Microbaculum marinisediminis: one gene and its partner. The main gene of each other region encodes a partner of the protein of the gene in region 2 in a complex. Links are inferred from orthologs where the notes say so. Each region holds a gene or a part of one and is shown on either strand. Other genes may lie near its edges.

Region 1 (11,882 bases), 110 kb from region 2 along the record:
CGTCAAGCGCGGCGAGACCTATCACGACGTCGCCGGCGACTCCTTCCGCGACCTCATGGACGGCAAGCTGGCCAAGCTGCCCGGCGTGCGGGCGACGCAATCGGACTGGGTCAATCACCTGACCACGATCTTCCCCGAGGTCCGGCTGAAGAAATTCATCGAGATGCGGGGCGCCGACGGCGGCCCGTGGCGCCGGCTGTGCGCCCTGCCGGCGCTCTGGGTCGGCCTGATGTACGACGGCACCGCGCTCGACGCGGCCTGGGATATCGTCAAGGACTGGACCGCCGAGGAGCGCGAGACGCTGCGCGACGCCGTGCCGGCGACGGCGCTGAAGACCCCGTTCCGCAACCGAACCGTCCAGGACATCGCCAAGGAGGTGATGGCGATCGCCCATGACGGGCTCAAGCGGCGGGCGGCCGGCTACGGCGGCGAGAGCGACGAGACCCGCTTCCTCGAGGAGCTTTGCGAGATCGCCGAGAGCGGCGTCACGCCGGCCGAACGCATGCTCGAGGAATTCCACGGCCCCTGGAAGGGCGACATCGACCGCGCCTTCGAGGAATACGCGTATTGACGACGGAGGCCCGACGCGTCGCAGCCCTCGAAGGGTCGGGTACGTTCGGAACCACGGAATTCGTCCTCTACGCCCTCACCGTCGTCACCTGGTCGACGAGCTGGATCCTGATCAAGTTTCAGGTCGGCCCGGTGTCGATCTGGCAATCCGTGCTCTACCGCTTCTCGATCGCGGTGGTGGTGATGTTCGCCTGGGTGGTGCTGTCGGGCCGGCGCATCCGGTTCCCCGCCGCGCTGCACCCGCGCCTGATGCTGATGGGCGCGCTGATGTTCTCGATGAACTTCGCGCTGTTCTATCTCGCCGCCCAGTGGCTGACCTCCGGCCTGCTGGCGGTCGTCTTCTCGGTGGTGACGATCCTCAATCCGATCAACGCCGCGATCGTTCTGCGCGATCGCCTCGAGCCGCGCGTGCTGGTCGGCGCGCTGATCGGCGTCACCGGCATCGCCCTGATCTTCTGGCCAGAGGTGAACCGTCCCGAAACCGGCAATACGGCGCTGTTCGGGCTTGCGGCGGCCGGGGCGGGCGCGATGTGCTTCTCGCTCGGCAACATGGTCGCCTCCGGCGTGCACCGGCGCGGCTATCCGGTGATCTCCGCCAACGCCTGGGCGAGCCTCTATGGCGTCGTGCTGCTGGCGGGGATCGTGGCGGGGATCGGCGCGCCGCTGAAATTCGATCCCGATCCCTCCTACGTGGTGCCGCTCGTGCTGCTGGCGACGGTCTCCACGGTCGTGCCGATGGCGAGCTACCTCACCCTGATGCGGCGCATCGGACCGGGCCGGGCCGGCTACGCGACCGTCATGTTCCCGATCGGCGCCCTTGTCATCTCATGGCTTTTCGAGGGATACGAGTGGACGATGGTCGCGCTCGCGGGGCTGGCGCTTGCGCTGCTGGGCAACCTGTTCGTCCTGAGAAAGCCCCGTTCGCGCTGAGACGCAGACGGGACGCGGTCCCGTCATTCCGGGGGCGAAAGCCATGATCGCACGACTGCCATGATCACGCGGATGGCCCTGCTGGCGGTGGTGGCCGCTGTGGTGCTTGGCGGCCCGGCAAGCGCCGCCTGGCGCGTCGTCGGTCCCGGCATCGCCGTGGGCGAAGCGCGCGCGGGCAACGCGTCGCTAGCCGCCGAATGCCTCGGCGACGGACTGGTGCTCGCCGTCTACGAGAAATCCTGGCCGTTCGACCGCGAAGCGACGCTGGACATTGTCGTCGACGGCACGGCCTTTCCCGTCCGCCAGCACGGTTCGGGCGACAGGATCGTCTTGTCGGACGCCACCAGCGAGAGCGGCAATCCCGACACCTCGCCGGCGCTCCGGGCGGCGCTGAAGTCCGGCCGGGAGGCACGGCTCGACGGCCCTGTCGTCAGCCATATCGCGCCGGAGGATATCAGCTTCGGCCTGCTCGGCTCGCAAGCGGCGGTCACGACCGTCGAACGGTTCTGCCAATAGCGCGTCCGGCCCGTCGCCGCACGTCGTCCCATGAAGCCCCCGGCCCCGATCACTCCGCCGCCTCGGCGACCGGCGTCTGCAGGTTGCCGATGCGCGTGACGATATGCTGCGCCAGCGCATCGTGGATCGCCGAGCGGGCGTGCCTGGCGCGAATGAAGCCGATATCGCAGGGCGGCAGCGCCGGAAAGCCGTCGCGCCCGGAGAGGATCCGCATGCCCGAGCGCATGGCGCTTTCGGGCAGGACCGTCACGGCGAGCCCCGCCAGAACCGCGCTGACGAGCGGCGCCGCGGCCGAGCTGGTGTAGGCGACGCGGTACCTGCGGCCGACGGAGTCGAGCGCGGCCTGCGCCGAATTGCGCCACGAGCAGGTCTGCGGCCCGACGGCCAGCGGCAGCGGATCGGCCAGATGCGTGGCATGTTCCTCCGCGCCGACGAAGTTCAGCGCCTCGCGACGGATAAGCTCGGCGTCCATAGCATCGCTGTGGGTGATGATCGCCAGATCCAGGTCGCCTTTTCGCACATAGTTCGCCAGCGCCATGGAGCCGTGGCAATTCACCACCAATTCCACCTGCGGGTGGCTGCGGGCGAACGCGGACAACACCCGGGGCAGCAATCGATCGGCGTAATCGTCGGGGACACCGAGGGTGACGACGCCCTGCAGATCCGGCTCCGCGAAGATGGATACCGCCTCCTCGCTCAGCGAGACGATGCGCTGGGCATAGTCGAGAAGCCGCAGACCGTCCGGCGTCAGGCGAACCGACCGGGCACCGCGCTCGAACAACGCCTTGCCGACCAGCTCCTCGAGCTTCTTCATCTGCATCGACACCGCCGATTGGGTGCGATGCACCTCGTCGGCCGCGCGGGTGAAACTGCCGGTCTCCGCGATCGCCAGAAGGGTGCGCAGGAGTTCGACGTCGATCAGATTCGCCATGGACCACTCCATCAACGTTTCTGATGACAAGCATAAGAAACATTCGCTGGAATAATCAATCCCATTCCACCATTTTGCAGCCATTCGAGATTGTCGCCGGCATCGCGGTGGCCGGGCCGAATCGGGCCGGCCACCGGACGGGGACCATGCGTTCCGCAAGAAAGGAGGCGGAGATGACAACGACATCGGTTTCTCTGGGCAGGAGAAGGCTTTTCGTTGCGGCCGGCAACCGGCTGGTCGCCAGGGCGTGGCAGCTGTGGCGCGCACTGATCGCCCGCAAACAGGTTACGACCCTGCTGGAGGCCGACGACCGCATGCTGGCCGACATCGGGCTCACCCGGTCCGACGTCATCGGTTCGCTTCAGTTGCCGATGGATGCGGACCCCTCGCATCACCTGATCCGGGCGCGGGCGGACCACAGGAGCAGCCGGTCTCGCCGCACGTCCTAGAGGCGGGTCGCAAACCTGATATTCGCAGTCGCAAAAACAACAGGCGAGATTTCGCTAAGCCACTGAGGCATAGCTGGTTTTTGAAATCCGCATAGCACAATTAAGCCTTATTCAATACCTACGTGTTGCAGTGCACAACGAACGTCGCGCCGGCTCTCCGTCGCGGCGTTTGTGCCCTCAACGGTCGGTTATTCGAAAGGCAATGACATGGATATGATCACCTATGCCGGCCATGCCGCCGGTGCCCTCCACCCGCCGCGCACCTTCCGTGACCGGCTCACCCATCTGTTCGTCCGCCTCGCCCGTGCGCGCCGGGCGCGCCGCGACTTCAAGTCCCTGCGCGGCGCCAGCGATCACCTGCTGGCCGATATCGGCCTGAACCGGTCCCAGGTCGACAGCGCGCTGGCGTCCCCGTTCTGGGTCAATCCGTCCGATCGGATCGCGCTTTCCCGTCATCGGCGCGGCCGCTGAACGGTGGGAGCGCCGGACACCGGCCAAACCGCAACCGATTTTGCCGCCCGACGGCCGCGACTGAGAAAACAGTCGCGGCCGTTTGTTTTTTCTCGGCCGGGGCGCGACTGAGGAAACAGTCACGGCCGTTTGCTTTTCCGGGCCGGGCTGCGACCGAGGAAACAGTCGCGGCCGTTCGCTTTTCTAGATGAGGGCGCGACCGAGTAGCCCATCCCGGTCGTTTTTTTGCACGAGGGCGCGGCCGAATAGACAGCCAGGGCTGTTTGCGGCCTGGGAATTTCCGAATGACCCGCGACATTTCCCTTGCGCGGCAAGGTCAGCCCATTATATATTCAAGAATACGAATATGAACGGGTGACCACTATGAATATCGATCGCTTCGTTTTCGCTTTCGCCGGCGCCGTGATCCTCGGCTCGCTGGCGCTGGGCATCTGGGTCAATACCTGGTGGTTCGTGCTGACGGCCTTTGTCGGCTTCAACATGTTCCAGGCCGCCTTCACCGGTTTCTGCCCGCTGGCCATGATCCTGAAAAAGGTGGGCCTCAAGCCGGGCAACGCGTTCGCCTGACCGGACGCGCGCGACTTTCCGGGGGCGCAAGCCCCGGGGCACGCTTCCCTCCCGGGCCGTATCGGCGCTAGTCGTCGAAAAGGCTCGCCTGACGGCCGGGCTTCTGCCCGGCCTTTTTCTTTGCATCGGCTGATTTTGCGTCGGCGGTCTTTGGATTGGCGGTCTTTGGATTGGCGGCCGGCCGGGCCGGGCGCGGCGTCGAACCATCGACGACGACGGGCACGGTGCCGTCCGCGAACCGGATCTCCAGCCGGTCGCCGGTCGCATGCCCCCTGGCGGTGCGCACCATCTCACCCGCCGTGTCGCGTACCAGCGCATAGCCGCGTTTCAGCGTCTGTTCGTAGCTCAGTGCATCGAGCAGGGTCGCGACCCGGGCAAGCCGGTCCTTGCGGCGATCCACCAGGACCGCCATCGCCCGGCCGGCGCGGCTCTGCAGCGTGGCCACCCGTTCCTGCCCGCGCACGATCCGGTCGCCGATGCGTCCGGGCGACAGCCGTCCCGAGGCGCGGACGAGCCGGGTTCCGTGGGCATGGGTGTTGGCCATCAGCGCGCGGCCGAGACGACCGGCGGCCTCATCGAAACGCTGGCGCGGCAGCGCGAGCAGGTCGGTCAGGCGCGGCAGGCCGCGGCTTGCGGCGCGCAGATGCGCCTTGCGCTCCTGGACGAGACGCAGAAGCCCGGTCTTCAGCCGCTGGCCGCGGTCGGCGACGACGGCGATCAGCTCGGCGCGCACCGGGACCGCCATTTCCGCGGCCGCGGTCGGCGTCGGTGCGCGGATGTCGGCGGCGTGGTCGATCAGCGTCCAGTCGGTCTCGTGGCCGACCGCCGAGACGATCGGGATGCGGCTTTCGGCGGCGGCGCGCACCACGACTTCCTCGTTGAAGCACCACAGGTCCTCGAGGCTGCCGCCGCCGCGCGCGGCGATGATCACGTCGGGACGCGGGATCGGGCCGCCTTCGTCGAGCGCGTTGAAGCCGCGGATGCCGGCGGCGATCTCGTCTTCCGCGCCCTCGCCCTGCACCCGCGCCGGCCATACCAGCACGCGGACCGGGAACCGGTCCGTGATGCGATGCAGGATGTCGCGAATCACCGCGCCCGTCGGCGAGGTGACGACGCCGATGACGCGCGGCAGGTAGGGCAGCGGCACCTTGCGGGATTCGTCGAACAGGCCCTCGGCGGCGAGCTTCCTGCGGCGCTCCTCCAGAAGCGCCATCAGCGCGCCGACGCCGGCCGGCTCCAGCGATTCGATGACGATCTGGTAGCTCGAGCGGCCCGGATAGGTGGTCACCTTGCCGGTGGCGATGACCTCCATCCCCTCTTCCGGCTTGAAGCGCAGCCTGCCGAACACGCCCTTCCAGATGATCGCGTCGATGCGCGCCTTCTCGTCCTTCAGGGCGAAATAGCAGTGGCCGGAGGAATGGGGCCCGCGATAGCCGGACACCTCGCCGCGCAGCCGCACATAGGGGAACGCGTCCTCAACCGTGCGTTTCACGGCGAAGGCGAGGTCGGATACGCTGAGCTCCGGGATATTGCCTTGGGCGGGGTCGGCCATCCGTCCTGTTTACGCGAAAGCGCGGCGGGGCGCGAGAGCCCGACGGACCTCAATCCCTGTCGGGCGCACCACCGGGGAAGAACGACCGATAGGGCCGCGCCCGGCGACGACGCGGGCGAGAACGGCAAGCGAGGGTGACGACCGCCGAACCGCGTGCTAGTCGGACTATCCCGACGGTCGGCTACTAGACGAGGCGAAATGAACGTCCTTCTCATCGGATCGGGCGGGCGCGAACACGCGCTGGCCTGGGCGCTTTCCAAGAGTTCCCTGCTCAAGAAACTGTGGGCCGCGCCCGGCAACGCGGGGATCGCCGAGATCGCCAAATGCATGCCCCTCGACGTGACGGACCATGCCGCCGTCATCGCCTTCTGCAAGGCCAACGATATCGGCCTCGTCGTCGTCGGCCCGGAAGCGCCGCTGGTCGCCGGCATGGTCGACGATCTCGACAAGGCCGGCATCCGCGCCTTCGGACCGACCGCGGCGGCCGCCCAGCTTGAAGGCTCCAAGGCCTTCATGAAGGACCTGTGCAGCCGCTACGGCATTCCCACCGCCGCCTACGGGGTGTTCACGGACGCGGAGGCGGCAAAGTCCTTCGTGCGCACCGAGGGTGCGCCGATCGTGGTCAAGGCCGACGGGCTCGCCGCCGGCAAGGGCGTGATCATCGCCCAGACGGTGGCCGAAGCCGAGGCGGCGATCGACGACATGCTGGCCGGCGCCTTCGGCGAGGCGGGCGCGCGCGTCGTGATCGAGGAGTTCATGGAGGGCGAGGAAGCCAGCTTCTTCGCCATCTGCGACGGTCGCACCGCCCTGCCGCTGGCCACGGCGCAGGACCACAAGCGCGCCCATGACGGCGACACTGGCCCGAACACCGGCGGCATGGGCGCCTATTCGCCTGCCCCGGTGATGACCGAGGAATTGTGCCGCCGCGCGATGGACGAGATCGTCACGCCGACGATGACGGCGATGCGCACCGAGGGCATGCCGTTTTCCGGCATCCTCTACGCCGGGCTGATGATCACCGAAAAGGGACCGCGCCTGCTCGAATACAACGTGCGCTTCGGCGACCCGGAGGCGCAGGTGCTGATGATGCGCCTCCAGGACGACCTGTTGCTGCTGATCCTCGGCGCGCTCGACCAGTCGCTCGACAGCCGCAGCATCCACTGGCGCTCCGAGCCGGCGCTCACCGTGGTGATGGCGAGCCGCGGCTATCCCGGCACCTACGAGAAGGGCACGGTCATCGGCAATGTCGCGGACGCCGCGGCGATGGACTCCGTCGCGGTCTTCCACGCCGGCACGGCGCGCGACGGCGACGTGCTGACGGCGACCGGCGGGCGCGTGCTCAACGTCACGGCGCTCGGCCGCGACATCCGCGAGGCGCAGATGCGCGCCTATGCCGCCGTCGACCTGATAGACTGGCCGGACGGCTTCTGCCGCCGCGATATCGGCTGGCGTGCCGTCGAGAGGGAGACACCCGTGACATGAGCGAACCGCTCGCCGACCTGTTTCCGGGCTTCGAGGCCCGCACCGTGACCGGGGACGGCGCCGAGATCTTCCTGCGCACCGGCGGCGACGGGCCGCCCCTGCTGCTCGTGCACGGCTATCCGCAGACGCACGTGATGTGGCACCGGGTGGCGCCGGCGCTCGCCGCGCACTTCACGCTGGTGATCCCGGACCTGCGCGGCTACGGCCAGAGCTCGGTGCCGGCGACGGTGCCCGATCACGCATCCTATTCGAAGCGGGCGATGGCCAGCGACCTGGTCGCGGTGATGGCGGCGCTCGGACACGACCGGTTCCATCTGGCCGGCCACGATCGCGGCGGGCGCGTCGCCTACCGGCTGGCACTCGACCACCCGCAGGTCCTCGACAGGCTGGCGGTGCTCGACATCGTGCCGACCCACGCGATGTGGCACGAGTTCACGGTCGCCATGGCGATGAAGGTCTATCACTGGCTGTTCCTGGCCCAGCCGGAGCCGCTGCCGGAGATGCTGATCACCAAGGCCCCGGCCGACTACCTCGACTATACGATCGCGAGCTGGACCAAGGCCGGGTCGCTCGATGCCTTCGATCCCCGGGCGATGGTGCACTACCGCGCCTCCTTCTCGCAGTCCGACCGCATTCACGCCTGCTGCGAGGACTACCGTTCCGGCCAGACCTACGACCTCGCCGCCGACGAGGCCGACGTCGCCGCGGGCAGGACGATCGCCGCGCCGCTGCTCGCCCTGTGGGGCAACGCCGGCATTCCCGGAGAGACGCGCGGCCCGCTCGACATCTGGCGCGACTGGGCCGATGACGTTACCGGGATCGGCATCGACTCCGGCCACTTCGTCTGCGAAGAAAATCCGGACGCGGCGACACAGGCACTGCTCGATTTTTTCCGGGGAGGATCATGAGCGAACAGACGATCGACCGGCAGACCGCCTTCAGCGGCACCAAGGACGTCGCCGAGGCCCTGGCCTTCGACGAAAAGCGGCTGGCGGCCTGGCTCGAAGCCCATGTGCCGGAGTTCAAGGGGCCGCTGACAGCGAAGCAGTTCAAGGGCGGACAGTCGAACCCGACCTACATGATCGAGGCCGCCTCGGGCCGCTACGTGCTGCGGCGCAAGCCGCCGGGCAAGCTGTTGCCGTCGGCGCACGCGGTCGATCGCGAATACCGGGTGCTGAGCGCGCTGCACAGCGTCGGCTTCCCCGTCGCCCGGCCGCTGATCCTGTGCGACGACGACGAGGTCGTCGGCACGATGTTCTACCTGATGGATTTCGTCGGCGGCCGTGTCTACTGGGTGCCGAGCCTGCCCGACTGCGACAACGCCGAACGCGCGGCGATCTACGACGCGATGAACGCGACGATCGCGCAGTTGCACACGATCGACTACGAGGCGGTGGGCCTCGGCGATTTCGGCAAGCCGGCCGGCTACGTGTCGCGCCAGATCAAGCGCTGGTCGGACCAGTACCGCGCCTCCGAGACCCAGGAGATCGCCGAAATGGAACGGCTGATCGACTGGCTGCCCGGCGCGACGCCGCCGGATACCGGCGCCTCCATCGTCCACGGCGATTTCCGCCTCGACAACATGATCCTGGCGCCGGACTCCCCGAAGGTGCTGGCCGTGCTCGACTGGGAACTCGCCACGCTCGGCGACCCGATCGGCGATTTCACCTATCACCTGATGCAATGGCACATGCCGACGTCACGCTTCGGGTCGGGAACCGGCAGCCTGGTCGATGTCGACCTGCCCTCGCTCGGCATCCCGACGCTCGACGACTATGTCGCCCGCTACTGCGAGCGCACCGGCCGGGACGGCATTCCGAACCTCGATTTCTACTTCGCCTATAACTTCTTCCGGCTGGCGGCGATCCTGCAGGGCATCGTCGGGCGGGTGCGCGACGGCACCGCGACCAACGAGAACGCGGCGGCGATGGCGAGCCAGGTGAGACCGCTCGCCGAGACCGCCTGGGGCTTCGCCGAGCGCGCGGGCGCGCGCTGACCATGGCGCACAAGCCCCGGCCCCATCATGGTGATTCGACGATTGGGGGGCCGAGGATCGGGCTGGCACTCGGCGGCGGCGGGGCACGCGGGCTCGCGCACATCCCGGTGCTTGAAGCCTTCGACGAGCTCGGCATCAGGCCGTACCGCGTCGTCGGCACTTCGATCGGGGCGATCGTCGGGGCGGCTTATTGCTCCGGCATCCCGGCCGCCGATCTGCGCGACTACACGCTGTCCGTCTTCAAGCACCGCGGCGAGGTGCTGTCGCGGTTGTGGAAGCTGCGGCGCGAGCGCTTCAGCGACCTGCTGACGCCGAGCCTCGGCAATCCGGTGCAGCTCAACGCGCAGAAGCTCCTCGACCTGTTCCTGCCCGAGGGCGTGGCGACCGACTTCAAGGATCTGGAGATCCCGCTCTCGGCGGTGGCGACGGACTTCTACTCCGGCAAGGCCGTCGCGCTGTCGTCCGGCGACCTTCGCCTCGCCGTGTCCGCCTCGATGGCGATACCGATGGTGTTCCGCCCCGTCGTCGTAGACAAACGGGTGATGGTCGACGGGGGCGTCACCGAGCCGCTGCCGTTCGGGTTCTTCGGCAAGGACGTCGACGTGGTCGCGGCGGTCGATGTGATCAACATGCCCAGGGGCGATGCCGGCCGCGTGCCCACCCCCTACGAGTCGATCTTCGGGTCGACGCAGATCCTGATGCAGAGCGTGATCGCCGACCGGCTCACGCACAAGGGACCGGACATCCTGATCCGCCCGAACATCACCCTGTTCCGCGTGCTCGATTTCCTCAAGGCCCGCGCCATCGTCAGGGCGGCGGAGCCGGCGAAGGACGAAATGAAGCGGGCGCTCGAGACGACGCTTAGGCGGTTCTGACTATCGCCCCGGCGGTCTCGGCCTACTGGCAGTACTGCCTGAAGCCCTCTGCGTCGACATAGGTGCCCGTCTGGGCGTCGTAGTTTGGGTATTTCGACGCGCAGTAGGCGTGCCACTCCGGCGGATAGACGCCGGCCGTGACCGGGAAGCTCGGCGCTGGCATCGCCGGATTGGCGACGGGGCGCGACGGCGGCACGATGGTGACGGACGACGGCGGCGCGGTGGGTTGGGGCCGGGGCTGCGCTTGCGGCTGGCCGAGCGCGTTGCCGATGGCCTGGCCGGCGACGATTCCCGCGGCCGCGCCGGCCGCGGCCGCGGCGGCATCGTTGCGGAAGCCCGGATCGGGGTGCAGTCCGGGATTCCAGGGGCGCGCCGATACGCCGCCCGCGCGCCACTCCTGCGCAATCGACACCGACGGCGACACCGACGGCGACACCGACACCAGGACGGCGGCGCAGGTCACGGTCGCCAACCCTGCCGTCACAACGCCGCGTACGATCCGTTTCGCAGCCATCGCAGCTCCTTCCGCATGCCTCCCCCGCGCCGGATCGAAAGCCCGCCTCGACGGCCCGCAATCCCGCGCGTTCGGTGTCCAACCTACCGCGAATCCTTGAACCCGCTGTGAATCGGCACCGTCAGACTGCATCCGGAAATTATAATTTCGATAATTCTGGAAATACCGATTGACCTGCGGTCGCTGTTTCGTCAGAGTCGGCCCCATGAAACGCGACGATGTTGCCGCAAGGCTCGAGGCACTGGGCAATCCGACACGGCTCGACATCGTCCGCACGCTGGTGCGGACGGGCAATCGCGGCCTGCCGGTGGGTGATCTGCGGCAGCGCCTCGACATCGCCGCCTCCACCCTGTCGCACCATCTGGCGAAGCTGATCATGGTCGGGCTCGTCAGCCAGGAAAGGCAGGGAACCACCCTGATCTGCCGAGCGGAGTTCGACACCATGAAGGAAACGGCCGACTACCTGATCGCCGAATGCTGCATCGAGGAAAAGGCGGCGGCGAAGAACGACAATGGCGATTCTGGCGCCGATCCTGGGGCCGATCCCTGCTGCGAGGACGGCTGTTGCGGGCCGGAGTGCTGCCCGCCGGCGGATGCCGGAAAAGCCGCGGGCTGATTTTTTCGCCCGAATTATTCGATATTTCTGGAAATACCGGAGCCCGACATGACCACCGCCATCGCCCTGTTGAGACGACGCGCCGCGACGATCGACCCGGCAGTCGCCGCGATCCTGATCGTCCTGGCGGTTCTCGCCGCCGCCGCGCCGGCGCAGGCCCGCGCCTCGGCGATCTTCACGGTCGACAGCCTGATCTCGATCCTGCCCTATCTCGCCGCCTCGATCGGGCTTGCCGCCTATGCGGCGGCGTCGGGCGCGGACAACCTGATCGCCAGGGCGTTCCGGGGACACACGGCAGGCATGGTGGTGATGGCGGCGCTGATCGGGGCGTTGTCGCCGTTCTGCTCGTGCGGCGTCATCCCGCTGATCGCGGCGCTGCTCGCAATGGGCGTGCCACTCGCGCCCGTCATGGC
Region 2 (15,872 bases):
GGTCTCGCCGGGCTTCGGCTTGCCGACCTCGAGCAGGCCGAAATAGGCGGTCTGGCCGGGCATGCCCAGGCCGCCGATCCAACGCTCGAGCGGCGCCTTGGTGGGATCGACCTTGAAGCAGCGCTCGCCCTTCGACACCGCATAGTGCTGCACCCCGAGCAGGCCGGCGACGGCATCGCCCACCTTGTAGTCGGGATGGTTGGACTGATCGACGTGGCCGGCGGCGAACCCGCGCATCACCGCGCCGATCTCGACCGGCGGCACGTAGGACTTGCCGGCGGCGATCCAGCCGCGCATGGCCGGATCGAGCGACACGTACTCGATCCTGACGCGGAACTCGCCCTCGCCGGCGTCGCGTGCGGGCTCGTCGACGATCTCGAAATCGTCGCGCCTGACCATCCCGACGGGACGGCTCCTCAGCCGGACGAGGCGGTTCGTTGTCATGGCGTCATTCGTCCTTGACGACCGAGATATCCGGGGCGTCGACCGACTTCATGCCGACGACGTGGTAGCCGGAATCGACGTGATGGACCTCGCCGGTCACCGCGCGGCCCATGTCGGACAACAGATATAGGGCGGACTGGCCGACCTCGTCGATGGTAACGGTGCGCTTCAGCGGCGCGTTGTATTCGTTCCACTTGAGGATATAGCGGAAGTCGCCGATGCCCGAGGCGGCGAGCGTCTTGATCGGGCCGGCGGACAGGGCATTGACGCGGATGTTCCTGGCGCCGAGGTCGACGGCGAGATAGCGCACGCTGGCCTCCAGCGCCGCCTTGGCGACGCCCATGACGTTGTAGTGCGGCATCACCTTCTCGGCGCCGTAGTAGGTCAACGTCAGCATCGAGCCGCCATCTCCCATCAGCTTCTCCGCGCGCTGCGCGATCGAGGTGAAGGAGTAGCAGGAGATGAACATCGTCTTGTTGAAATTGTCGGCAGTGGTGTCGACGTAACGGCCGTCGAGCTGCTCCTTGTCGGAGAAGGCGATGGCGTGAACCAGGAAGTCGAGGCCGCCCCACAGCTTGCGGCATTCCTCGAAAACGGCGTCCAGGCTCGCCTCGTCGGTGACGTCGCAATGGCCGACAACGGTCGCGCCGAGCTCCTGGCTGAGCGGATCGACGCGCTTCTTCAGCGCCTCGCCCTGATAGGTCAGCGCCAGGCTCGCGCCTTCCGACGCGCACGCCTTGGCGATGCCCCAGGCGATCGAACGGTTGTTGGCGATCCCCATGATGAGACCACGCTTGCCGGCCATCAGACCCCGGGATTCGCTCATATTCTGCCCTCTACTCAAAAATCGTGCCGCCGCGCCGGTTCCTATGGCATGGCGGTCGGAATACCGCAAGGCGCAGGCGGGTGCCCGCGCCTGCGCGTGGGGACAGGATCACGTCCGGCCCCATTTCCGCCGACGCAGGCTTAGACCGCACCGGATTTCAGCTAAGAAACTGAGAAAATAGGCGTAATCCGGGCGATGGCAGGAGATGCCCGGTGCCGGTCCGGGCCAGACGGGAAACGGCGAGGCCCTGCCATGCGCCCCCGGGCCCTGGATCAGGTCCAGGGCACGCGGGTCGGGGCGCCCAGCTCCGGCCCCCGGGACGCGCGGCTAGTCGACGTCGAGCGGCTCGGTGCCGGCGGCCCCGCCGTCCTTGACGACGATCTTCTCGACCTTCGCTTCCGCCGACTTCAGCAGCCCCTCGCAATGCTTCCGCAGCGCATCGCCGCGCGTATACATCTCGATGGACCTCTCCAGCGGAACGTTGCCGCCTTCGAGCTGCTCGACGATTTCCTCGAGCTTCTTCAGCGCGTCCTCGAAGGACAGATCGGCAATATCCTGCGGTACCGGGGCTACTCGCGACGTCATTCTTTTCCTCTTCTACCTCTTGTCGACACTTGCCCCGTCACGCTCTCATCAGCGCGCGCACATGCGCGGCGGCCGAAAGCGCAAGCCCCTGGAGATCGTAGCCGCCTTCGAGCAGCGAAACGACCCTGCCGTTGCAGGAGGTGTCGGCGATTTCCATCAATCGCTTGGTTATCCACGCGAAATCCTGCTCCACCAGATTGAGGTTGGCGAGCGGATCGCGGGCATGGGCGTCGAATCCCGCCGACACGATCACGAGATCGGGCGCGAATCGCTCCAGCGCCGGCAGGATCACGGCCTCCATCGCCTCGCGGAACTCGGAGCCGCCGTCGCCGGGCTGCAGCGGCGCGTTGACGATGTTGCCGGCGCCGGTCTCCGAAATCGCGCCGGTGCCGGGATATAGCGGCATCTGGTGCGTCGAGCCGTAGAACATGTCCTTGTCGTCCCAGAAAATATCCTGGGTGCCGTTACCGTGGTGGACGTCGAAATCGACGACGGCGACCCGCTCGGCGCCGTGCTTTTGCCTGGCGTGGTAGGCGGCGACGGCCGCGTTTCCGAACAGGCAGAACCCCATCGCCTTGACCTTCTCGGCGTGATGGCCGGGCGGGCGGACGCCGCAGAAGGCATTGCGGACCTTGCCTTCCATCACCTCGTCGACGGCCGTGGTCGCCGCGCCGACGGCCCTGAGCGCTGCCTGCAGGCTGCCCGGCGACATGGATGTGTCCGCATCAAGCTGGACGATACCCTCCGCCGGCGCAGCGGCCGCGATCCTCTCCACATAGGCCTGCGGATGGGCGAGAGCGGCCTGCTCCAGCGTGCCGAGCGGGGCCTGCTCGCGAATCAGGTTGTGGAACGCCTCGTGTTCCAGCGCCCGTTCGATCGCGCGCAACCGGTCCGGGCGCTCCGGATGGCCGAAGCCGTTGTCGTGGTCCAGGCAATCGGGATGGGTCAGATAGAGGGTCGACACGGGGCTGCTTGCTTTCTCGGCGTCATCAAGAGGTCAAACTAGAATTTCGCAGGACGTAGGTGAAGGGCGTGGAAAGCCGTTCGCGGCCTACGCGCCGACCTTCTTCAGGCTGGCCGGGGCGACGCTGTCGTCGGGGACGAAAAAGTCCTGTTGCAGGTCGACGGACGGATCGACGCGGTACTTGTCGAAATCGCGCTCGCCCGCCTCGTGGAGCAGCGAGTCGTCGATGCAGAAATTTCCGGTGAAGTCGCGGGAGGGCCGCGACAGGATGGCGTGCGCGGCGTCGCCCATGATGTCGGGCGTCCGGCTCGCCTGCATCAGCGCGTCGCCGCCGAGCAGGTTCCTGACGGCGGCGGTCGCGATCGTCGTGCGCGGCCACAGCGCGTTGACGGCGATGCCCCTGGCCTTCAGTTCGCCGGCAAGCCCCAGAACCACCATGCTCATGCCGAACTTCGCCATCGAATAGGCGGTGTGCGGGGCGAACCACTTGGTCTTCATGTCGAGCGGCGGCGACAGCATCAGGATATGCGGGTTCTCCGCCTGCTCCAGATGCGGAACGCAGTACTTGGAGACCATGAAGGTGCCGCGCGCGTTGATCTGGTGCATCAGGTCGAAGCGCTTCATGTCGGTCTCGAGGATGCCGGTCAGCGAGATGGCGCTGGCGTTGTTGACGCAGGCGTCGATGCCGCCGAAGCGATCGACGGCTTTCGCCACGGCGTCCTTGACCTGGTCTTCCTCGCGGATGTCGCAGACGACCGGCAGGGCCTTGCCGCCGGCGGCCTCGATCTCCTCGGCCGCGGTAAAGATCGTGCCGGGAAGCTTGGGATGCGGGTCGGCGGTCTTGGCCACCACGGCGACATTGGCCCCGTCGCGCGCCGCACGCAGGGCGATGGCGAGACCGATGCCGCGGCTCGCACCGGTGATGAAGAGGGTCTTGCCCTGAAGCGTCGTCATTGCGGTTCCTCCCGACCCGGCTTTTTCCTGCCAGGTTCTCCACCTGCTCCGCGAATCCCCGCGACTGCGGAACTTGCCTAGGACGCCAGCGCGGCGTCGGTATCGAGCACCGTGTCGGCACCGCCGACGACCGTTTCCGCCAGGCCGTCCGCCGCAGGGCAGACATTCTCGGCGAAAAATCGGGCGGTGGCGATGCGTGCCGCGTTGGCCGGGCTCGCGTCCAGCCCATGGGCGATCAGCGCGCCACGGGCAAGCGCGGCGCCGCCGCCGGCAAGCGAGATCAGCCGCAGATAGGGCGTCGCACCGGCGAGCGCGTGATCGGGATTGCTCTTCAGCGCCTCGAACATCCACGTCGTCGCCCGCTCCAGCGCGTCGATGGTCGCGTCGAGGCGATCGCCCATGCGGCCGAAGGCGGGGTGGTTGGCCTCGGCCACCTGACGGACGACCTCCCGCAGATCGCCGATAAAGGCCGTCACCGCCGCGCCGCCCGACATCGACAGCTTGCGCGTGACGAGATCGATCGCCTGGATACCGTTGGTGCCCTCGTAGATCGGGGCGATGCGGGCATCGCGCAGGTGCTGGGCCGCGCCCGTCTCCTCGATGAAGCCCATGCCGCCGTGGACCTGCACGCCCATTGAGGCGACCTCGACGCCGATATCGGTCGAGAACGCCTTGGCGAGCGGGGTCAGCAGATTGGCGCGCTCCTGCGCGGCCTTGCGCCCGGCCTCGTCGGCGGACCGATGGGCGAGATCGGTCGCCACCGCCGTCTCGTAGCAGATCGCGCGGGCGGCCGCCGTCAGCGCGCGCATGGTCATCAGCGTGCGCTTGATGTCCGGATGGGCGACGATCGGCACGGCCTCGTCCTGGCTCATGCCGGGCACCCGGCCCTGCTTGCGCTCGTGGGCATAGGCCAGCGCCTGCTGATAGGCGGTCTCCGCGATCGCGACGCCCTGGATGCCGACGGAAAGGCGGGCGTTGTTCATCATCGTGAACATGCAATTGAGGCCGCGGTTCTCCTCGCCGACCAGCCAGCCGACCGCCCCGTCGTTGTCGCCGAAGGCCATGACGCAGGTGGGGCTGGCGTGGATGCCGAGCTTGTGCTCGACGCTCTGGCACCAGACGTCGTTGCGCTCACCGAGCGAGCCGTCGTCGTTGACCAGGAACTTCGGCACCAGGAACAACGAGATACCACGCGTGCCGGTCGGCGCGTCGGGCAGGCGGGCGAGCACCAGATGGACGATATTGTCCGTCAGGTCGTGCTCGCCGTAGGTGATGAAGATCTTGGTGCCCTTGATCGAATAGGTGCCGTCGCCGCGCGGCTCGGCGCGGGCGCGCAGGAGGGCGAGATCCGAGCCGGCCTGCGGCTCGGTCAGGTTCATGGTACCCATCCATTCGCCGGAGACGAGCTTGGGCAGATAGGTTTGCTTCAGCTCATCCGACGCGTGGGTATGAAGCGCCTCGATGGCGCCGAAGGTCAGCGTCGGGCCGATGCCATAGGCCATCGAGCCGGAATTCCACATCTCCTGGGTGGCGATCGACAGGGCTATCGGCAACGCCTGACCGCCGAAGTCCTCCGGGCCCGTCAGGCTCGCCCAACCGCCCTCGATCCACTTGGCATAGGCCTCTTTCCAGCCGGGCGGCATGGTGACCGCGCCGTCCCGTAGCGGCGTGCCGAACTTGTCGCCGGGCGCATTCAGCGGGGCGATCTCCTCGCTCGCGAACCGGCCGGCCTCCTCGAGCACGGCGTCGACCAGGTCGGCGCTGAGATCGCCGAAGGTGCCGCGCTCCAGTTCGCCGTCGAGACCGGCGATATGGCGCAAGGTGAAGGCGATGTCGGACACCGGGGCGCGATAGCTCAAGCGAACCTCCCTGACATTCTACAAGCGAATTCCACGGTTCCGCGCGCTTGACGGCGCGCTCCCGGCCGGGCCTATAGCGAGCCCAGCGATCGAAGCGCACTTTAGGCTTGGCGGGCGCATCGTCAACGGCTCGATATGGAACTCTGGCACGTCAACGAGACTTCCCCTGAAGAATACGACACGCGGACGAGCGCCGCCGCGCGGCATCTCGCCGCCGGCGCGCTCGTCGTGGTGCCGACCGAGACGGTCTACGGGCTGGCGGCGGACGCCACCAACGGCGAGGCGGTCGCGCGACTCTACGCCGCCAAGGGCCGGCCGCGCTTCAACCCGCTGATTTCGCACGTTTGCGGCCGCGACATGGCCGAAACACACGGCATCTTCGACGAAACCGCATCGAAACTGGCCGACCGCTTCTGGCCGGGGCCGCTGACCCTGGTCGTGCCGAAACGCCCGGACTCCGGCATTTCCGATCTCGCCACGGCCGGGCTCGACACCGTCGCTCTCCGATGGCCGGACAGCCCGGTGACGCGCGCGATCATCGAGAAACTCGGCCGGCCGGTCGCCGCGCCGAGCGCCAACCGGTCGGGCCGGGTGAGCCCGACAACGGCGGAGGCGGCAAGCGCGGAAGTCGGCGACTCCGTCGCCCTGATCGTCGACGCGGGGTCGTGTCGCGTCGGCCTGGAGTCGACCATCGTCGCCTGTACGGGCGACCGGCCGACCCTGCTGCGGCCGGGCGGCATCCCGACCGGGGAGATCGAGGCCGTCCTCGGCGCCCCCCTCGCCCGCCATGCCGGCGATACGGGGCCCGATCCGGAGGCGCCGGCCGCGCCGGGGATGCTCGCGTCCCACTACGCGCCGCGGGCCAAGGTCCGGCTCGCCGCAGACCGCGTCGGCGCGGACGAGGCGCTGCTGGCCTTCGGCCCTGCCCTGCCCCAAGGCGCGGACGCGGCCAGGGCGGTGCTCAACCTGTCGGAGCGCGGCGATCTCGTCGACGCGGCGGCGAACCTGTTCACCTACCTGCGCGAACTGGACGCCTCGGGCGCCGGCACCATCGCGGTCATGCCGATCCCCGAAACGGGCCTGGGCGAAGCGATCAACGACCGGCTGCGGCGCGCCGCGGCGCCGCGGTGATAACCACGCAACCGGACAGTCGGCGCTCGGCTGCAACCGAGCGATAGCCATCACTCCGGCAGGCCGGCGGCGCGCATCAGATCGTGCATGCGGCGGCGATCGTCCGGCGAGCGGATGAGTTCGAAGAAATTCCAGTGTTCAAGCCGGAAGGCGGGAAACCTCTCGGCCAGCCGCGCCGCCACGCGCGCGGCCTCCTCGCGCCGGCCGAGCGCCCAATACGCCGTCGCCGCCCAGCACAGCACGGGCGGGCCGACCGGGCCATGGCGCGCGATATTTTGCTCGAAGGACGCAACGGCACCTTCGTAGTCCTGCCCGATCGCCTTGATCACGCAGCGCAGGTTCAGATACGGCCCGTTGACGAACTGCGGATTGAGCCGAAGCGCCTGATCGATCGGATCCACGCCGAGCTCGGGATGGCCGGACAGGGCCAGGAAGAAGGCCCGGTAGGCATGGGTGTCGGCATCGTTCGGCTGGAGGGCGTGGGCCTTGTCGATCGCGATCATCGCCTCGTCGTGGCGCCCCTGCAGCAACAGCGCCTGGGCAAGCGCCACGTAGGACCAGCCAAAGCTGTCGTCGCATTCGACCGCCTTGCGGGCCAGCGCCTCGGCGCGGGCCGCGGTTTCGGCCATGTCGACATGGCCGAAAATGGCGGAGAATCCGAGCATCCAGGAGACCCCGGCGTATCCACCGGCATAGTCCGGGGCCATCTCCATGACCTGCTCGAACATCTCCCGGGCGGCGTTGATGCGCTCGGGAATCGGGGGAAACGGCGTCGCCTTGGCGCGGACATAGAGCTCGTAGGCATCCAGGTTGTGGGTGTGGACCCGGTGCAGGCGTTCGGTCTCGTCGCCCCGCAACCGCACCGACAGGGCCGAGACCACCTTGGCGCCAACGTCGTCCTGCAGCTCGAAGACGTTGTCGACGCTGCCGTCGTACCGCTCGGCCCAGAGATGGCCGCCGCTGAGCGCGTCGATCAGCTGCACGTTGATACGGACATGCGCGCCGGCCTTGCGCACGCTGCCTTCCACCACGTAGCGCACCCCCAGCCGCTGCGCCGCCTCGCGGATATCCACCGACTTGCCCTTGAACACGAACGAGGAATTGCGCGCCACCACGAACAGGCCCGAGACCTTGGACAGGTCGGTGATCAGGTCCTCGGTCATGCCGTCAGCGAAATACTCCTGTTCCGGATCGCCCGACATGTTGTCGAAGGGCAGCACCGCGACCGACGGCTTCGACGGCAGTTCGAGCGGCTCGGCGCCATTCGGCGCCGGGGCCAATACGGGGGTCGGCGCAGGGGCCGGCCCGGAGCTCGGCCCAAGGGCCGCAGGTTGCCCGCGATGGTCCCGCCAGCGCCAGATCCGGATCGGCCTGGCGATGTTCTTGGCCTCGTGCTCGCCGCCGTCTTCCCACGCGACCTCGAGGCGGTCGCGGACCTGCCGGTAGGCATCGTCCGACAGGCTGATGCCGCCGGGCTCCGACAGGGGCTCGATGCGCGCGGCGATGTTGACGCCGTTGCCGAAGATATCGTCGCCCTCGATGATGATGTCGCCGACATGCACGCCGACCCGAAGGCGGATGGCCCGGTCGTCGGCGACGCCCTGGTTGCGCGCGGCGAGCCCCTGCTGGACGGCGATGGCGCACTCCACGGCGGCGACGACCGAGGGAAACTCCAAGAGCAAACCGTCGCCCGTCGTCTTGACGATGCGGCCGCCGTGCCTGCCGATCATGGGATCGACGAGTTCGGACCGACAGGCGCGCAGCGCGGCGAGCGTGCCGATCTCGTCCGCCCCCATCAGACGCGAATAGCCGACCACATCGGCCGCCACGATCGCTGCCAGCCTGCGTTGCGTTTCCTCCGCCATGGCGGAAGTTTACCGGCGCAGCATCCAGGAATCCACGCGTAACGTGGCGGCCGGAGCGCTGCCGCGAACACGGCGCCCCCGGGCGCCGCCGACAGGCCGGACCGAGGCACGGCGCCCTAGTCCTCCAGACCCGCCTTTCGCAGGCCGTCGAGCAGAAGATCCATATCCGCCTCGCGCCGGTACGCGACGATGGCGCGCGCCTTCGACAGCGAAAAATCCGGACTGATCCGACGGACCTCGGCCAGCGCCTCGTGGGCGCGCCCGGTCTCGCCGAGCTGGCCGCAGGCGGCGGCGAGAAAGAACTGGGAGGGCAGCGACTCCGGATTGTGCGCCACGGCCCGCGCGATCATTTCCACGGCTTCGCCGAAGCGGCGCATGGTGAACAGGGACTGGCCGACATAGAGCGTGTAGTAGAAGGGATAATAGGGGTTGAGCCGCTTGGCCTTCTCGATCAGCCCGGCGACCCGTTCGGGCTGGCCGCCGAAGTGCAACACGCCGGCAAGCCCGGCGTAGGCTTCGGCATTGCCGGGCTCGACCTCGACCCAGCGCACGGCATCGGCGATCGCCGCGTCGTGCCGCCTCTTGAAGAGATGGACGGAACTGAGCGCCTCGTAGACCAGCGGCAGCGTCGGATCGAGGTCCCTGGCTTTCCGCGCCAGCTCCTCGGCCCGGTCGAGCGCGCCGGGAACGCCCATGAACCACTCGTGCAGATAGGTCTCGGCCAGGGCCGCGTGCGCCGCGGCGTAGCCCGGGTCGAGCGCGATCGCCCTGTCGTAGAGCGTGCGGGCGGCGAGATTTCCGTCCCTCGAGAAGCGCCGATACTGCTCGCGCCCGCGAAGCAGGCAGTCATAGGCCTCGGCGACGGTCGTTTCGACGCGGGGCGGCATCGCCCCGGCGAGCCGGACCTCGAGGCTGCGCACGATCCTGTCCGTGACATCGTCCTGGACGGCGAAGATATCGTCGAGGCCGCGGTCGTAGCGCTCGGCCCACAGATGCCCGCCCGACGCGCCGTCGATGAGCTGCGCGGTGATCCTCACGCGGTCGCCCGCCTTGCGGACGCTGCCCTCCAGCACGTAGCGGACACCGAGATCGCGGCACACGTCCTGGATCTTCACCGCCTTGCCCTTGTAGGTGAAGGTCGAGTTGCGCGCGATGACCGTCAGCCCGGCGATCTTCGAGATCTCGGTGATGATGTCCTCGGTGATGCCGTCGGCGAAATACGCCTGCTCGCTGTCGCCGCTCATGTTGTCGAAGGGCAGGACCGCGATGGACGGCCTGGCGTCGACCGGCGGCGCCGAACCCTCGGCGGCAACGGCCGCGGCCGGGCGGACGCGGCCGGGATGCCACTGCCAGACCCGCAGGGGACGATCGATGTTCTTCAGGTCGCGGGGGCCCAGGTCCTCGAAGGCCAGGTCCGTACGGTCGCGCACCTGGTCGTGGACGGCATCGGAGATGCACAGCCCGCCCGGCGGCGCGAGGCTTTCCAGACGCGCGGCGACGTTGACCCCGTCGCCATGGATGTCGTCGCCGTCGACCACCACGTCGCCGAGATTGACCCCGCAACGCAGCGCGATACGCCGATCGGCCGGCAGCGCGGCGTTGTTCTCGGCCAGGCGGGCCTGAATCGCCGCGGCGGCGCGCACGGCGCCGACGGCACTGGCGAACTCGGCCAGGATGCCGTCGCCCATCAGCTTGACGACGCGGCCGCCGAATTCACCGAAGGCGGGATCGACGACCTCCGTCCGCAAGGCCTTGAACGCCACAAGGACAGCCTCCTCGTCGGCCCGGACCAGCCGCGAGTAGCCGACGACATCGGCGGCGAAGATGGCGGCGAGACGGCGTTGCATCGGCTCCCTCCGCGGCGAAGCCTAGAGCCGAAGCACGACAATAGCCATCGATTGCAGAGGCCGCAGGTCACCCAGACCCGATGGCCCCGCACGTGGCGGAAGGCGAGAAGGCCCGACGTGCGCCGCGCCATCCTGGTGACGCCGATCCCCGCAGGCTACGAACCGGCGGACTCGTTCGAAATGTCCTTGAGAAAATCCGCCCCGAATTCCGACTTTATGTAGTCATACTCAGGCTCGCAAACGGTCGCGATGTGCTTCTTGACCTTGTCGCTCAGAACGACCTTGCCTGACTTGGAATTGTTCTTATCTCTTATATTTTTGTATTCCATTTCATCAAGGCCGTATTTTATTTCAATATTACGCAAAATATCCTCTGGTCGAACAATTATATCCTTGAACGACACGACGTTCACGCCCTTGAAATACTTCTTAAGAAGCGGAATGGACCGAGAATACTTTCCCCTGAGCACCTGCCCCGCATCAATGTGACCGATAATATCGTTGTCCTCAACGCTCTTACGCCTGCCCTGAACGCGCCGGACCCACATGCTTGTTCCTGAAATCATCCTCCTGACCGGATCCCTGACGATCAAGACCGGCTCGATATCAGGCAGCAGTTTGGCCATATGCATGAAGCCGCGCTCCGGCATGGCCATATAGCTGGGAGAGGCCTCCATGAAGACGATATCGCCCCCCTTCCGCATCAATTGCCTGTTCTTCGGCTTTTTCAGAAAAATATTCTTATACCACTCATCCGTATATGCATTATTCGGATCCAAAACATATTCTATGTAATCCTTGTAGGCCTTAGTCTTCCCTTCTGTACTGACCCATTGCCCCGACAATATTGTCTTTTTTCGCTTCTCAAATGAAAAATTCTTACGACACACCCTATCGAAATAGTGAATTTCCTTCTGGAAGGCAAATCCAACCCGAGGCTGCTGCTTGATCATAGAAAACAACCATGTGGTGCCGGCCTTTTGCGCGCCAACGATGACCAGATCCATTACACGACTCTCTTCTTCTGATTTTTTGCGACAGACGCCATTCTGAATTGAAGCTTCTTACGCGCGGCCGCTACTTACATCTCTGGCGCCGAATAGGAGTGATTTGAACGCCTGCCCCGAACGGGGTTCGATTCGACAGCGTTCCGCCGCCCCTTCGATTCACCCCGTCCATGAAATTGAACGTCGTCGCAGTCAGAGTGCCGGAGACATCTCCCGGCGGCGCCTGCGGCGTGGGACGTGCCGATCATTTAACGTGACGCCGTGTAGGCCGTAAAGAGCGCATGTCCGCTAGCACCGGGCCTACAACGGCAACCGCTGCGATATGCTAGGCTAACGGAATTGTCGCCGCTAATAGTACGAACAGGCGAGCTTGACGGCTCCGCCGGTTCCGTGCCGCCCTTCCGTCCGGTCCCGACAAATCGACCTCCCTCAGGCGGGTGACTTCTGGAGAATGCCTCATGGCCCATGCGATTGCCCCGGAGCTCATCGCCCGGTTCGCGGCACTCGTCGGCGACAGATACGCCATCACCGACACGCACGAGATCGAGCCCTATCAGCGCGAGCGCCGCGACCTCTATCGCGGGCGCGCGCCGCTGGTGCTGCGGCCCGGCTCGGTCGCGGAGGTCTCGGCGATCCTGGCGCTCGCCAGCGAAACCGGCACCGCGGTCGTGCCGCAGGGCGGCAATACCGGGCTGGTCGGCGGACAGATCGCGCATGACGGCGAAATCGTGCTGTCGCTGTCGCGGCTGAACGCCATCCGCTCGGTCGATCCGGACAACGACACGATGACGGTCGAGGCCGGCGTCGTGCTCGACGACATCCACAAGGCGGCCGACTCGGCGGACCGGCTGTTCCCCTTGAGCCTCGGCTCGGAGGGCTCGTGCCAGATCGGCGGCAACCTGTCGACGAATGCCGGCGGAACCGCCGTACTGGCCTACGGCAACACCCGCGACCTGGTGCTCGGGCTCGAGGTGGTTCTCGCCGACGGGCGCGTGTGGAACGGGCTCAGGAGCCTTCGCAAGGACAATACCGGCTACGACCTGAAGGACCTGTTCGTCGGCGCCGAAGGCACGCTCGGTATCGTCACCGCGGCGGTGCTCAAGCTGTTCCCCAAGCCACGCGAGATGGCGACCGCGTTCGCCGCCGTCGCGAGCCCCGCCGCCGCGCTGGCGCTGTTCGCCACGGCGCGGGCCAAGGCCGGCACGCAGCTGACCGCCTGCGAGATCCTGCCGCGCGTCGGGCTCGACTTCGTGCTGCGCCACGCCGAGGGCTCCCGCGACCCGATGGCCGAGCCCCATCCCTGGTACGTGCTGCTGGAACTGTCCTCGCCGCTGAAGGGCGCGGATGTCGACGCGATGATGCAGGCGATCCTGGAGGACGCCTTCGAGGCCGGCACGGTGCGCGACGCGGCCGTGGCAGCGTCCGTCGCGCAGGCCGAGGCGTTCTGGCAGATCCGGCTGATGCTGTCGGAGGTGCAGCGCAAGGAAGGCGGCTCGATCAAGAACGACGTCTCGGTGCCGGTCGGCATGGTGCCGGAGATGCTGGAGCGCGGCATCACCACCGTCAGCGCGATGATCCCCGGCGTGCGGCCCGTGCCCTTCGGCCATATCGGCGACGGCAACCTGCACTTCAACTTCTCGCAGCCCGAGGACATGGCGCGCGACGACTTCATGGCGCAATGGGGCGCGGTCACCGACGCGATCGACGACATCGTGCTGGCGCTGAACGGCTCGATCTCGGCGGAGCACGGCATCGGCTTCATGAAGCGGAACCTGATGGAGCACATCAAGGACCCGGTCGAGCTGGAGATGATGCGCGCCATCAAGGCGACGCTCGATCCCAAGGGCATCCTCAATCCGGGCAAGGTCGTGTAGAAGCGCCGGCTTCTCCGCCGAATTCGCCCAACGCGGGCTCGACGACATCGGCGGCGAAGATGACCGGAGGGGACGAAAGCCATCGATTGCAGAGGCCGCGATGCGCCTCCGGTTTGACCTGGAACAAACCACGCCACCGGTTTTTCTGGTTTTGTAGCCACGCGGGCGGCTTTAAAGATTGCAGGATCATGCCCAGTGGTCCGGCGGTCGAAATCGAGACAGGTCGACGACAGTGAAAGCCATATCCCGCGTGTTCTGGGGCGCCCTGGCGCTCCTCATCGTTCTTTGGACGGCGTTCAACCTCCAGATATTCCAGGCACGGGGCTTCTTCGCCCTGCGCAGCGACATGGTGCAGCTCACCGGCATCCTCGCCGTCGCCGCCATGAGCTTCGCCATGGTGCTGGCGCTGAGGCCGCGCTGGCCGGAAGCCCGGTTCGGCGGCCTCGACAAGATGTACCGCCTGCACAAGTGGTTCGGCATCGCCGCGCTCGTCCTCGCGGTCGTCCACTGGCTCTGGGCCAAGGGACCGAAATGGGCGGTGGGATACGGCCTGCTGTCGCGGCCGGAACGCGGGCCGCGCCCGGAAATCACCAATCCGCTGGAACAGCTCCTGTCGAGCCAGCGCGGCACGGCGGAGGGCCTCGGCGAATGGGCCTTCTACGCGGCGGTGCTGCTGATCGTGCTGGCGCTCGTTCCGCGATTTCCCTACCGCCAGTTCTACAAGACCCACAAACTCATCGCGATCGCCTACCTGGTGCTGGTGTTCCACTCGGTCGTGCTGGTGCAGTTCTCTCACTGGACCACGCCGATCGGGATCGTGGTGGCGCTGCTTCTGATCCCGGGAACCTATGCGGCGCTCGTCGCGCTGACCGGCCGGATCGGCGCCGGCCGCCAGGTGCACGGCACGATCTGCCTGTTGCGCCGCTATCCCGGCGTACGCGCCCTGGAATCGGAAATCGCCATGGAACCGGGATGGCCGGGCCACAAGACCGGCCAGTTCGCCTTCGCCACGTCGGACGCGCACGAGGGCGCGCATCCCTACACCATCGCATCGGCCTGGGATCCGGCCGACCCGCGCATCACCTTCGTCACCAAGGCGCTCGGCGACCACACCAGCCTTCTGGCCGACAAGCTCAGCATCGGCCAGAGGGTGAAGGTCGAAGGTCCCTACGGCTGCTTCACCTTCGACGACGACCGGCCGAGGCAGATCTGGGTCGGCGGCGGCATCGGCATCACGCCGTTCATCTCCCGGATGAAGTATCTCGCGCGGGCGGAAACGGACCGCCGTGGCCAGGTCGTCGACCTCTTCCACACCACGGCGGACGTGGACGAGGACGCCCTGGCGCGGCTGGCGGAAGACGCCAAGGCCGCCGACGTTCGACTGCACATCCTGGTGGACGCGCGGCACGGCCGGCTCAGCGGCGCGCGCATTCGCGAGGCCGTGCCGGACTGGCGCGAGGCGAGCATCTGGTTCTGCGGGCCGACCGGCTTCGGCAAGGCGCTGCGAACGGACCTGGCCGCCCACGGGTTCGACGTGGAGGCCCGGTTCCATCAGGAGCTGTTCTCGATGCGGTGATCGGGGACGCGGGTCGGACCGGAGCCGATGCGCGCCATCAAGACCGACGCTCGCCCCCGATGCCCAATCCGAAGGGCATTCTCAATCCGGGCTAGGTCGTGTAGAAGCGCCGGCTTCTCCGCCGTCAGGAGGCGCCCATGCCCAAGCTCACCGTCACCGAAATCACCAACGCCGATGTCGAGGCCGTGGCCGACCTGTGGGCGCGCTGCGGCCTGACCCGGCCGTGGAACGATCCGCACACCGACATCGCCTTCGCCCGCGCGGCGCCGAGCGCCACGATCCTCGTCGGCCGCGCCGACGGGGCCATCGCCGCCAGCGCCATGGTCGGCCACGACGGCCACCGCGGCACCGTCTACTACGTCTGCGTCGATCCGCGACGCCAGGGCAGCGGGCTCGGCCGCGAGATCATGGCCGCAGCCGAGGACTGGCTGCGCGGCCAGGGCGTGTGGAAGCTCAACCTGATGGTGCGCACCGACAACACCAAGGTGATCGATTTCTACACATCGGTCGGCTACGACGTCGAGGAACGGGTCAACATGGCGAAATGGCTCGATCCGGCGAAGAAACCTGCGTGATATCCGGTCGCCGCATCAACACAGCGTCACCGCTGGGCCGGTCAGGGCATGCGGCCTGAGAACCGGGTGAAGCGGCCGCACCTCACAGCAGGTTCATCTGGCCGTCGTCCTTGTCGGTCTTTCTCGTCGGCTTTTTCGGCGCCTCGCGCGTTTCCGCCGGCGGTGTCGTCGCCTCGGCAAGCGGCGTCTGGATGGCCGGATCGTCGTTGGCCACCGAATTGACCCGCGTCGAGATCGGGAAGGCCTCGAAGAAATCCTCCGGCGCGGGCTCGAGGATATCGGCGACATCCTTCGGCGCGTTCGCCTCTGCGTCGAGCCAGCGGTCGAAATCGCGCGGCTGCACCACCACCGGCATGCGGTCGTGC

What was found.
Region 1: the proteins of MUB46_RS00160 (region 2) and xseA are in contact, whole or in part, in a cryo-EM structure (PDB 8TXR), measured with the Escherichia coli proteins. The link is inferred for Microbaculum marinisediminis from one-to-one orthologs.

What each region holds. Positions count from the first base shown.
Region 1 is NZ_JALIDZ010000001.1:138,046-149,927, forward strand. What follows is about bases 3,745-6,687. They hold xseA (exodeoxyribonuclease VII large subunit), read right to left. Parts: upstream 5,987-6,687; coding sequence 4,502-5,986; downstream 3,745-4,501. Other genes in these bases: MUB46_RS00725 (YjiS-like domain-containing protein), read left to right, coding at 3,745-3,867; MUB46_RS00730 (YgaP family membrane protein), read left to right, coding at 4,231-4,434; purD (phosphoribosylamine--glycine ligase), read left to right, coding at 6,185-6,687. Also shown: MUB46_RS00700 (glutamate--cysteine ligase), read left to right, coding at 1-571; MUB46_RS00705 (DMT family transporter), read left to right, coding at 568-1,500; MUB46_RS00710 (hypothetical protein), read left to right, coding at 1,561-2,016; MUB46_RS00715 (LysR substrate-binding domain-containing protein), read right to left, coding at 2,066-2,947; MUB46_RS00720 (DUF1127 domain-containing protein), read left to right, coding at 3,121-3,396; more of MUB46_RS00725, read left to right, coding at 3,604-3,744; more of purD, read left to right, coding at 6,688-7,468; MUB46_RS00745 (alpha/beta fold hydrolase), read left to right, coding at 7,465-8,376; MUB46_RS00750 (phosphotransferase family protein), read left to right, coding at 8,373-9,464; MUB46_RS00755 (patatin-like phospholipase family protein), read left to right, coding at 9,467-10,339; MUB46_RS00760 (BA14K family protein), read right to left, coding at 10,362-10,853; MUB46_RS00770 (permease), read left to right, coding at 11,518-11,882. UniProt on the Escherichia coli protein: Bidirectionally degrades single-stranded DNA into large acid-insoluble oligonucleotides, which are then degraded further into small acid-soluble oligonucleotides.
Region 2 is NZ_JALIDZ010000001.1:28,123-43,994, forward strand. Bases 227-3,170 are described here. They hold MUB46_RS00160 (exodeoxyribonuclease VII small subunit), read right to left. Parts: upstream 1,856-3,170; coding sequence 1,598-1,855; downstream 227-1,597. Other genes in these bases: MUB46_RS00150 (NADP-dependent oxidoreductase), read right to left, coding at 227-444; fabI (enoyl-ACP reductase FabI), read right to left, coding at 449-1,270; MUB46_RS00165 (histone deacetylase family protein), read right to left, coding at 1,893-2,819; MUB46_RS00170 (SDR family oxidoreductase), read right to left, coding at 2,907-3,170. Also shown: more of MUB46_RS00150, read right to left, coding at 1-226; more of MUB46_RS00170, read right to left, coding at 3,171-3,773; MUB46_RS00175 (acyl-CoA dehydrogenase), read right to left, coding at 3,851-5,632; MUB46_RS00180 (L-threonylcarbamoyladenylate synthase), read left to right, coding at 5,768-6,763; MUB46_RS00185 (adenylate/guanylate cyclase domain-containing protein), read right to left, coding at 6,814-8,628; MUB46_RS00190 (adenylate/guanylate cyclase domain-containing protein), read right to left, coding at 8,745-10,475; MUB46_RS00195 (sulfotransferase), read right to left, coding at 10,631-11,482; MUB46_RS00200 (FAD-binding oxidoreductase), read left to right, coding at 11,941-13,356; MUB46_RS00205 (ferredoxin reductase family protein), read left to right, coding at 13,589-14,932; MUB46_RS00210 (GNAT family acetyltransferase), read left to right, coding at 15,070-15,507; MUB46_RS00215 (SOS response-associated peptidase), read right to left, coding at 15,590-15,872. UniProt on the Escherichia coli protein: Bidirectionally degrades single-stranded DNA into large acid-insoluble oligonucleotides, which are then degraded further into small acid-soluble oligonucleotides.